2 regions of the Streptomyces sp. NPDC107522 genome follow, and region 1 is predicted to be linked to the other one. Evidence: riboswitches for the same ligand, from Rfam matches in the RefSeq annotation. Region 1 holds a riboswitch; the other holds the start of a gene.

Region 1 (3,403 bases):
CTCGCCGCAGGTGTCACCCGCGGTCACCGTCGAGCCGACCTCGGGGAGCTGGGCGTAGACGACATCGCCGAGCGCGTTGGCCGCGAACTCGGTGATGCCGACCGTCGCGACGCCGTCCTCGGCGGTCGACAGCCACTCGTGCTCCTTGCTGTAGCGCAGCTGCTGGGGGTTGCTCATGGCCTGAATTCTCCTGTACGCGCGGGAGTGGTGATGAATGGGGGACTGCTGGAAACGTGCGTGAACAGCGGAAATGTGCGCAGGGTCACGCGACGGACCGCTGCCAGTCTCTACGTCCGGCGTCGGCTTCGCCGCTTGTGGTGCTACTTCTGCCGCTTGTAGAACGGCAGCGCCACGACCTCGTACGGCTCATGGCTGCCGCGGATGTCCACGCCGACCCCGGCCGTTCCCGGCGCCGAGTGCGCCGCGTCGACGTACGCCATGGCGATCGGCTTGCCCAGCGTGGGTGAGGGCGCGCCCGAGGTGACCTCGCCGATGACCTCGGCGCCGGCGACGACCGGGTACCCGGCACGCGGGACGCGACGCCCCTCGGCGACCAGGCCGACCAGGACGCGCGGCGGGTTCTCGGAGGCGCGGGCGGCTGCCTCGGCGAGCGCCTCGCGCCCGACGAAGTCGCCCTCCTTCTCGAACTTCACCACCCGGCCGAGCCCGGCGTCGAAGGGAGTGAGGGAGGTCGACAGCTCATGCCCGTACAGCGGCATGCCCGCCTCGAGGCGCAGCGTGTCCCGGCAGGACAGCCCGCAGGGGACCAGGCCGACGCCCTCGCCCGCCTTGGTCAGCGCCTGCCACAGCTCGACCGCGTGCTCCGGCTTCACGAACAGTTCGAAGCCGTCCTCGCCGGTGTAGCCGGTGCGGGCGATGAGGGCGGGGACGCCGGCGACGGTGCCGGGCAGGCCGGCGTAGTACTTCAGGCCGTCGAGGTCGGCGTCCGTGAGGGACGCGAGGATGCCGGGGGACTGCGGACCCTGCACGGCGATCAGCGCGTACGCGTCCCGGTCGTCGCGCACCTCGGCGTCGAAGCCGGCGACCCGCTCGGTCAGGGCGTCCAGCACGACCTGGGCGTTGGAGGCGTTGGCGACGACCATGTACTCGGTCTCGGCGAGCCGGTAGACGATCAGGTCGTCGAGGATGCCGCCGTCGGCCCGGCAGATCATGGTGTAGCGGGCGCGGCCGACACCGACGGAGGCGATGTTGCCGACCAGGGCGTAGTTCAGGAAGGCGGCCGCCTGCGCGCCGGTGACAGTGATCTCACCCATGTGGGAGAGGTCGAACAGGCCGGCCTTGGTCCGCACGGCGTTGTGCTCGTCGCGCTCGGAGCCGTAGCGCAGGGGCATGTCCCAGCCGGCGAAGTCGGTCATGGTCGCGCCGAGCGAGCGATGCAGGGCATCGAGCGCGGTGTGGCGCGGTCCAGTGGGTTCGGTACTGCTCATCGGACGGTCGTCTCCCAAGGCAGGACGGGCGAGGTCGTTCCTCCCCATCTGTCATCGGAACCTGAGAGGTTCGCCACGACCGCCACGGGGACGATCACGGCTTGCACCTTGGGTGGAGCCACGCCTCTCTCTGCTGGTGGAGAGGGGGCGGCCCGCTTTTCAGATGTGCCTCGCCCGCGCGGTAACGGGGCCTGAGAGATTCAAGGGAGGGACTTGCTCCTTCGGCGCCCCAGCGCTGCACTGCTGGGGACTCTCCCGCGCGGATTCAAGCGGCCGGTATGCAGTTGGCGCGGACATCATTGCATGCCGGGCTCGTCCGTGGCAGGCCACGTCTGTAACCGGCTTGTGGCGGGAAGCGAACGAAAACACGAGAGATCCTCCATTACCTTCTCTTTACGCTCAGTGGGGATGGGGAATCCTGACCCCGGAGGAGGACGATGACGGTGAACCGCACCACGGCGTACGCCACGACCTCGGGCATCGCGCTGCCCAAGCAGCACACGGCCCCGGCCGGCGAAGCCCGCGGCACGTGCCCTGCACCCGTCGTCCGCGACCTGCGCGAGCGCTCCGGCCACAGCCCGCACGCCCTGCTCTTCGGCCCCAAGGACCTCGTCGTGGTCACCGGCCTGCCCGGCAGCGGCAAGTCCACGCTGATGGAGCGGACGGTGACGGGCATCCGCATCGACTCCCAGGACACCCGGGACCGCTGGGACGCCCGCATGCCCGGCTTCCTTCCCTACGGCGTCTACCGCCCCCTGGTACGCCTCGCGCACTATGCCGGACTGCGCCGCGCCCTGCGCTCCGGCGAGGGCGTCGTGGTGCACGACTGCGGGACCCAGGCCTGGGTGCGCGGCTGGCTGGCCCGCGCGGCCCGCCGCCGTGGCGGCACCCTCCACCTGCTGCTGCTCGACGTCACGCCGGACGCCGCTCTGGAAGGCCAGCGCGAGCGCGGCCGCGGCGTCTCCCGCTACGCCTTCCTGCGCCACCGCAGGGCGGCCGCCCGCCTGCTCGGCTCCGTGGAGAAGGGCGACCTGCCCCAGGGCTGCGGCTCGGCGGTACTGATCGACCGGTCGGCGGCGGACGTCCTGCGCCGGATCGGGTTCACGGGCTGAGCGACCCCGGGGCCTGGCCGGCCCTGGACCTGCCCCGCCCTGGACCTGCCCCGCCCCGACACCGGATAGCCTTTTGGGCCACAGACGTGGTTCACAGCAGGCGGTCAGACAGATGGACTTCCCAGCGGATCTCCCCGCGGACTTCCCGGCACAGACACACCTCCACCCGCACGGCGGCTGGCCCGGCAACGAGCTGGAGGAGGTGCTCTCGGCCTCCCTCGGCCTGCCGTCGGCGGGCGGCCGGATCATCGAGGTGCTGGGCCGCAGCTTCGTCTGGGTCCCCCTGCCCAACGGCGGCGGCCCGCACAGCGGCCCGCTGGACCTGCCCACGATGGAGATCGAGGGGCAGGCGTACGTCCCGGTCTTCAGCTCCGAGGAGCAGTTCCGCCAGGTCGTCGGCTCCCACATGTCGTACACCGTCGCCCCCGCCGTGGAGTTCGCCCGCGGCCTGCCCCCGCAGGTGGGCATCGCCGTGAACCCGGACGGCGTGGTCGGCGTCCCGCTGCCGCCGGTGGCGGTGGCCGAGCTCTGCCGCGTGGGCCGCACCCCGCTGGACGGCCTCACCTCCGGGGGCCGCGTCAAGCTCTACGAACCCGACTGGCAGGACGACCCGGTCGACTTCCTCGCGGCGGCCTCGGCCGAGTTCGCCGAAACCGGCGTCGTCGTCACGGCCCGCCGCTGCCTGGCAGCGATCGAGACGGCCGCCCCCGTGATGTTCATAGGCGTGGAACTCTCCCAGTGGGAGGGCGACCTGCGCACCGCCCCGACGGAGGCCCTGGGCCGTGCCCTGGGCAGGGTCCCGGTCCAGTGGCCGGTGAACCTGGTCTTGTTGGACGTGGCCCA
Region 2 (3,403 bases), on a different contig from region 1:
TGCTGAAGGTGCGGCGGTACGACTTCTCCACGCTGACGCGTTCCGAGACGCTGCGGGGGCCTACGGATGATCCGGCCGTGGTGCGGGAGGCGGCGGCGCGGCTGCTGGATGCGGTGGACACGACGGGGGGTGTGCGGTTGCTGGGGGTCGGGGTCAGTGGGCTGGCCGACTACACGCAGGAGGATCTGTTCGCGCAGGCGGCGGGAGCGGCGGGAGCGGCGGGGGAGCGGGTCGAGTACACCGAGGAGGAGGGCGGGCACGAGGAGGCTGCGGAGGAGCGGCGGGATGTGTCTGTCGAGCGGCGGTGGGTTGCGGGGCATGACGTGCGGCATGTCGAGTACGGGCATGGGTGGGTGCAGGGGAGTGGGCTTGGGCGGGTGACGGTGCGGTTTGAGACGCCTGGGTCCGAGCCGGGGCGGGTGCGGACGTTTCGGGTGGACGATCCGGGGTTGGAGGGGGCGGATCCGTTGCCGTTGGTGTCGGGGAGGCCTGGAGGGGCTGGGAGAGGTGGGGCTGGTCGGGTTGGTGACGGGGGTTCGGAGACGGAAGTCGGTCTAGGGGAGGCTAAGGGCGGGGGCTTGGGGGAGACGCCTGCGGTGCCTGGGTAGGGCGGCGGGGTGCGCCGGCGTTGTTGCTCGCCCGGCGTGGGGGCCGGGCGGGGGTGGGTTCGCTCGCCCGCGCTGGCGGGGTGCCGCTGCGCCCACCCGTGCCGCCCCAGCGGCACGACTGCCCGCAGCTGCGTGGGAGAGGGGATGCCGCGTGCCGGGTGGGCTGGGTTGGCGGCGCGACCGGCTGCGTCGGAGAGGGGCGCCGTCTGCTGGGTGGGCGTGGGCGCGGTGGCGTGACTGTCTGCAGCTGTGTGGGGTGGAGGGTGCCCTGTGCGGGTGGGCGTCGGCTCAGGGGTGCCGTGTGTGGGGTGGGCGTCGGCTCAGGGGTGCCGTGTGTGGGGTGGGCGTCGGCTCAGGGGTGCCGTGTGTGGGGTGGGCGTCGGCTCAGGGGTGCCGTGTGTCGGGTGGGGCGTCGGCTTGGGGTACGGCTGGCTGCAGTTGCGTGAGGTTTAGGGCGGTGTCGGGTCGGCGGCGGTGCTGGGCGAAATTCAGTGGGTGGGTGTCGGCTCGGGGGAGCTGTGGCGGGTGAGCGGTGTGCTGTCAGGGTGGCAGGCCGCGGTGGCGTTGGTGTGGGAGGTCGTCCGACGGGGGGTGTCGACGTCGTGCGGCGGCTGGTCAGGGCTGGGGGAGGGCGGGTTTGTTTGGGGTGGGAGGCCTGTGGGTGGGATAGGCGGCGTTGGCGTGGTCAGCGGTGGGGGTGGGGCGTCTTGGGGCCCTTGTCGTTCGGGGTCTCCGTGCCTGCCAGCTTGCCGAAGTCCCGGTCCGGGGGTGGGGGTGGTGCGGCCACGTCCAGGCCGTAGTGGTGGTAGAGCTGGAGTTCCTGTTCGGGGGAGAGGTGGCGGCCTACGCCGAAGTCGGGGGCGTCCTTGATCAGGGCGCGGTCGAAGGGGACGTGGAGGGTGCCCTCCACCAGTTCGCTGGGCTCCAGGGGGACGAAGGCGTCCCGGGAGAAGAGGCCGGTGCGTATCGCGGCCCACTCCGGCACTCCGGTCGCGTCGTCGAGGTAGACCTCGTCGATGGTGCCGATCTTGGTGCCGTTGCGGTCGAAGGCCTTGCGGCCGATCAGGTTGCGCGGATCGATGTCGGTCTGCACGGGCCCTCCACTTGGTCGCAACTCATCCGTAAGCACTACGAAAAGGCACATCCGGGTGTGCGGCCACTCGAAGAACCGTGCGTTGACCCCGCTGGTAGGCTTGCTAGCGGCTGCTGACCCCGTGCGGGAGAGTCCTCCGGACACCATCCGGAGGCGCCGAAGGAGCAAATCCTCCCCGGAATCTCTCAGGCCCACGTACCGCACGGACGAGGTCACTCTGGAAAGCAGGGCGGGTGTCGACGGCTTCCGCTCTCACCGACGGTGAAAGCCGGGAACCCTTGGGTGACCCGGTGAAGCTCTCAGGTTGAGATGACAGAGGGGGAGGCCGTCCGGGTACCCGCGCCGTGGTGCCCCTCGAAGGTCGTGTCAGACCAGGAGGCCTCCGCAATGACCGCCCATCGCATTCCGCTCTCCGAGCTCGAACAGGGAATCCCTTTCGAGCAGCGTCATATTGGCCCCGATCATGAGGCTCGGGCCAAGATGCTCGCCCAGGTCGGATACGGCTCGCTCGACGAGCTCACCGCCGCCGCGGTCCCGGATGTGATCAAGAACGCCGACTCACTGGATCTGCCCGGGGCGCGTACCGAGGCCGAGGTGCTCGCTGAGCTGCGGTCGCTCGCCGACCGCAATCAGGTGCTGGACCCGATGATCGGGCTCGGGTACTACGGGACCTTCACACCGCCGGTGATCCTGCGGAACGTCATGGAGAACCCCGCCTGGTACACCGCTTACACGCCGTACCAGCCCGAGATCTCCCAGGGGCGGCTCGAGGCCCTGCTGAACTTCCAGACCATGGTGGCCGACCTCACGGGGCTGCCGACCTCCGGTGCCTCCCTGCTCGACGAGGGGACCGCCGCGGCCGAGGCCATGTCCCTGTCCCGGCGCATGGGCCGGAACAAGAGGGGGCTGTTCCTGGTCGACGCGGATGTGCTGCCGCAGACCATCGCCGTGATCGAGACCCGCGCCGAGCCCACCGGGGTGGAGGTCGTGGTCGCCGACCTCAGTGACGGCATTCCGGCCGAGATCGCCGGGCGTGAGATCAACGGCGTGCTCCTCCAGTACCCGGGCGCCTCCGGTGTCGTACGGGACATCAAGCCCGTGATCGAGCAGGCGCATGAACTCGGTGCCCTCGTCACCGTCGCCGCCGATCTGCTCGCGCTCACGCTGCTGAAGTCGCCCGGTGAGCTCGGGGCGGACATCGCAGTCGGGACGACGCAGCGGTTCGGTGTGCCGATGGGCTTCGGCGGGCCGCACGCCGGCTACATGGCCGTACACGAGAAGTTCGCGCGCAGCCTGCCCGGGCGGCTTGTCGGGGTGTCCGTCGACGCCGACGGGAACAGGGCCTACCGGCTCGCCCTGCAGACCCGTGAGCAGCACATCCGGCGGGAGAAGGCGACCAGCAACATCTGCACCGCTCAGGTGCTGCTGGCCGTGATGGCGGGGATGTACGCCGTCTACCACGGGCCCGAGGGGCTGAAGGGCATCGCCCGGCGGACCCATCGGTACGCCACGATCCTGGCCGCGGGGCTCATGGCCGGCGGGGTCGAGGTCGTGCACGGTTCCTACTTCGACACGCTGACCGTACGAGTGCCTTCGAAGGCCGCCGAGGTCGTCGCCGCGGCCCGGCAGAACGGTGTCAACCTGCGGCTCGTCGACGCCGACCACGTGTCCGTCGCGTGCGACGAGACCACCACGCGGACCC

What was found. Region 1 has a riboswitch for glycine ahead of gcvT (glycine cleavage system aminomethyltransferase GcvT). Riboswitches for the same ligand answer to the same signal wherever they lie in the genome.
Region 2: linked by a shared signal. The riboswitch ahead of gcvP (aminomethyl-transferring glycine dehydrogenase) and the one ahead of gcvT (glycine cleavage system aminomethyltransferase GcvT) in region 1 are both predicted to bind glycine.

Annotation. Positions count from the first base shown of each region.
Region 1 is NZ_JBVKAU010000013.1:694-4,096, forward strand. It holds gene gcvH (glycine cleavage system protein GcvH) at 1-177, opposite strand, end outside; gene gcvT (glycine cleavage system aminomethyltransferase GcvT) at 321-1,448, opposite strand; glycine riboswitch at 1,487-1,594, opposite strand; glycine riboswitch at 1,618-1,716, opposite strand; gene ACZ7L6_RS31770 (AAA family ATPase) at 1,886-2,560, shown strand; gene ACZ7L6_RS31775 (enhanced serine sensitivity protein SseB) at 2,673-3,403, shown strand, end outside.
Region 2 is NZ_JBVKAU010000022.1:118,274-121,676, reverse strand. It holds gene ACZ7L6_RS39540 (DNA polymerase IV) at 1-608, shown strand, start outside; gene ACZ7L6_RS39535 (PRC-barrel domain-containing protein) at 1,294-1,701, opposite strand; glycine riboswitch at 1,816-1,912, shown strand; gene gcvP (aminomethyl-transferring glycine dehydrogenase) at 2,089-3,403, shown strand, end outside.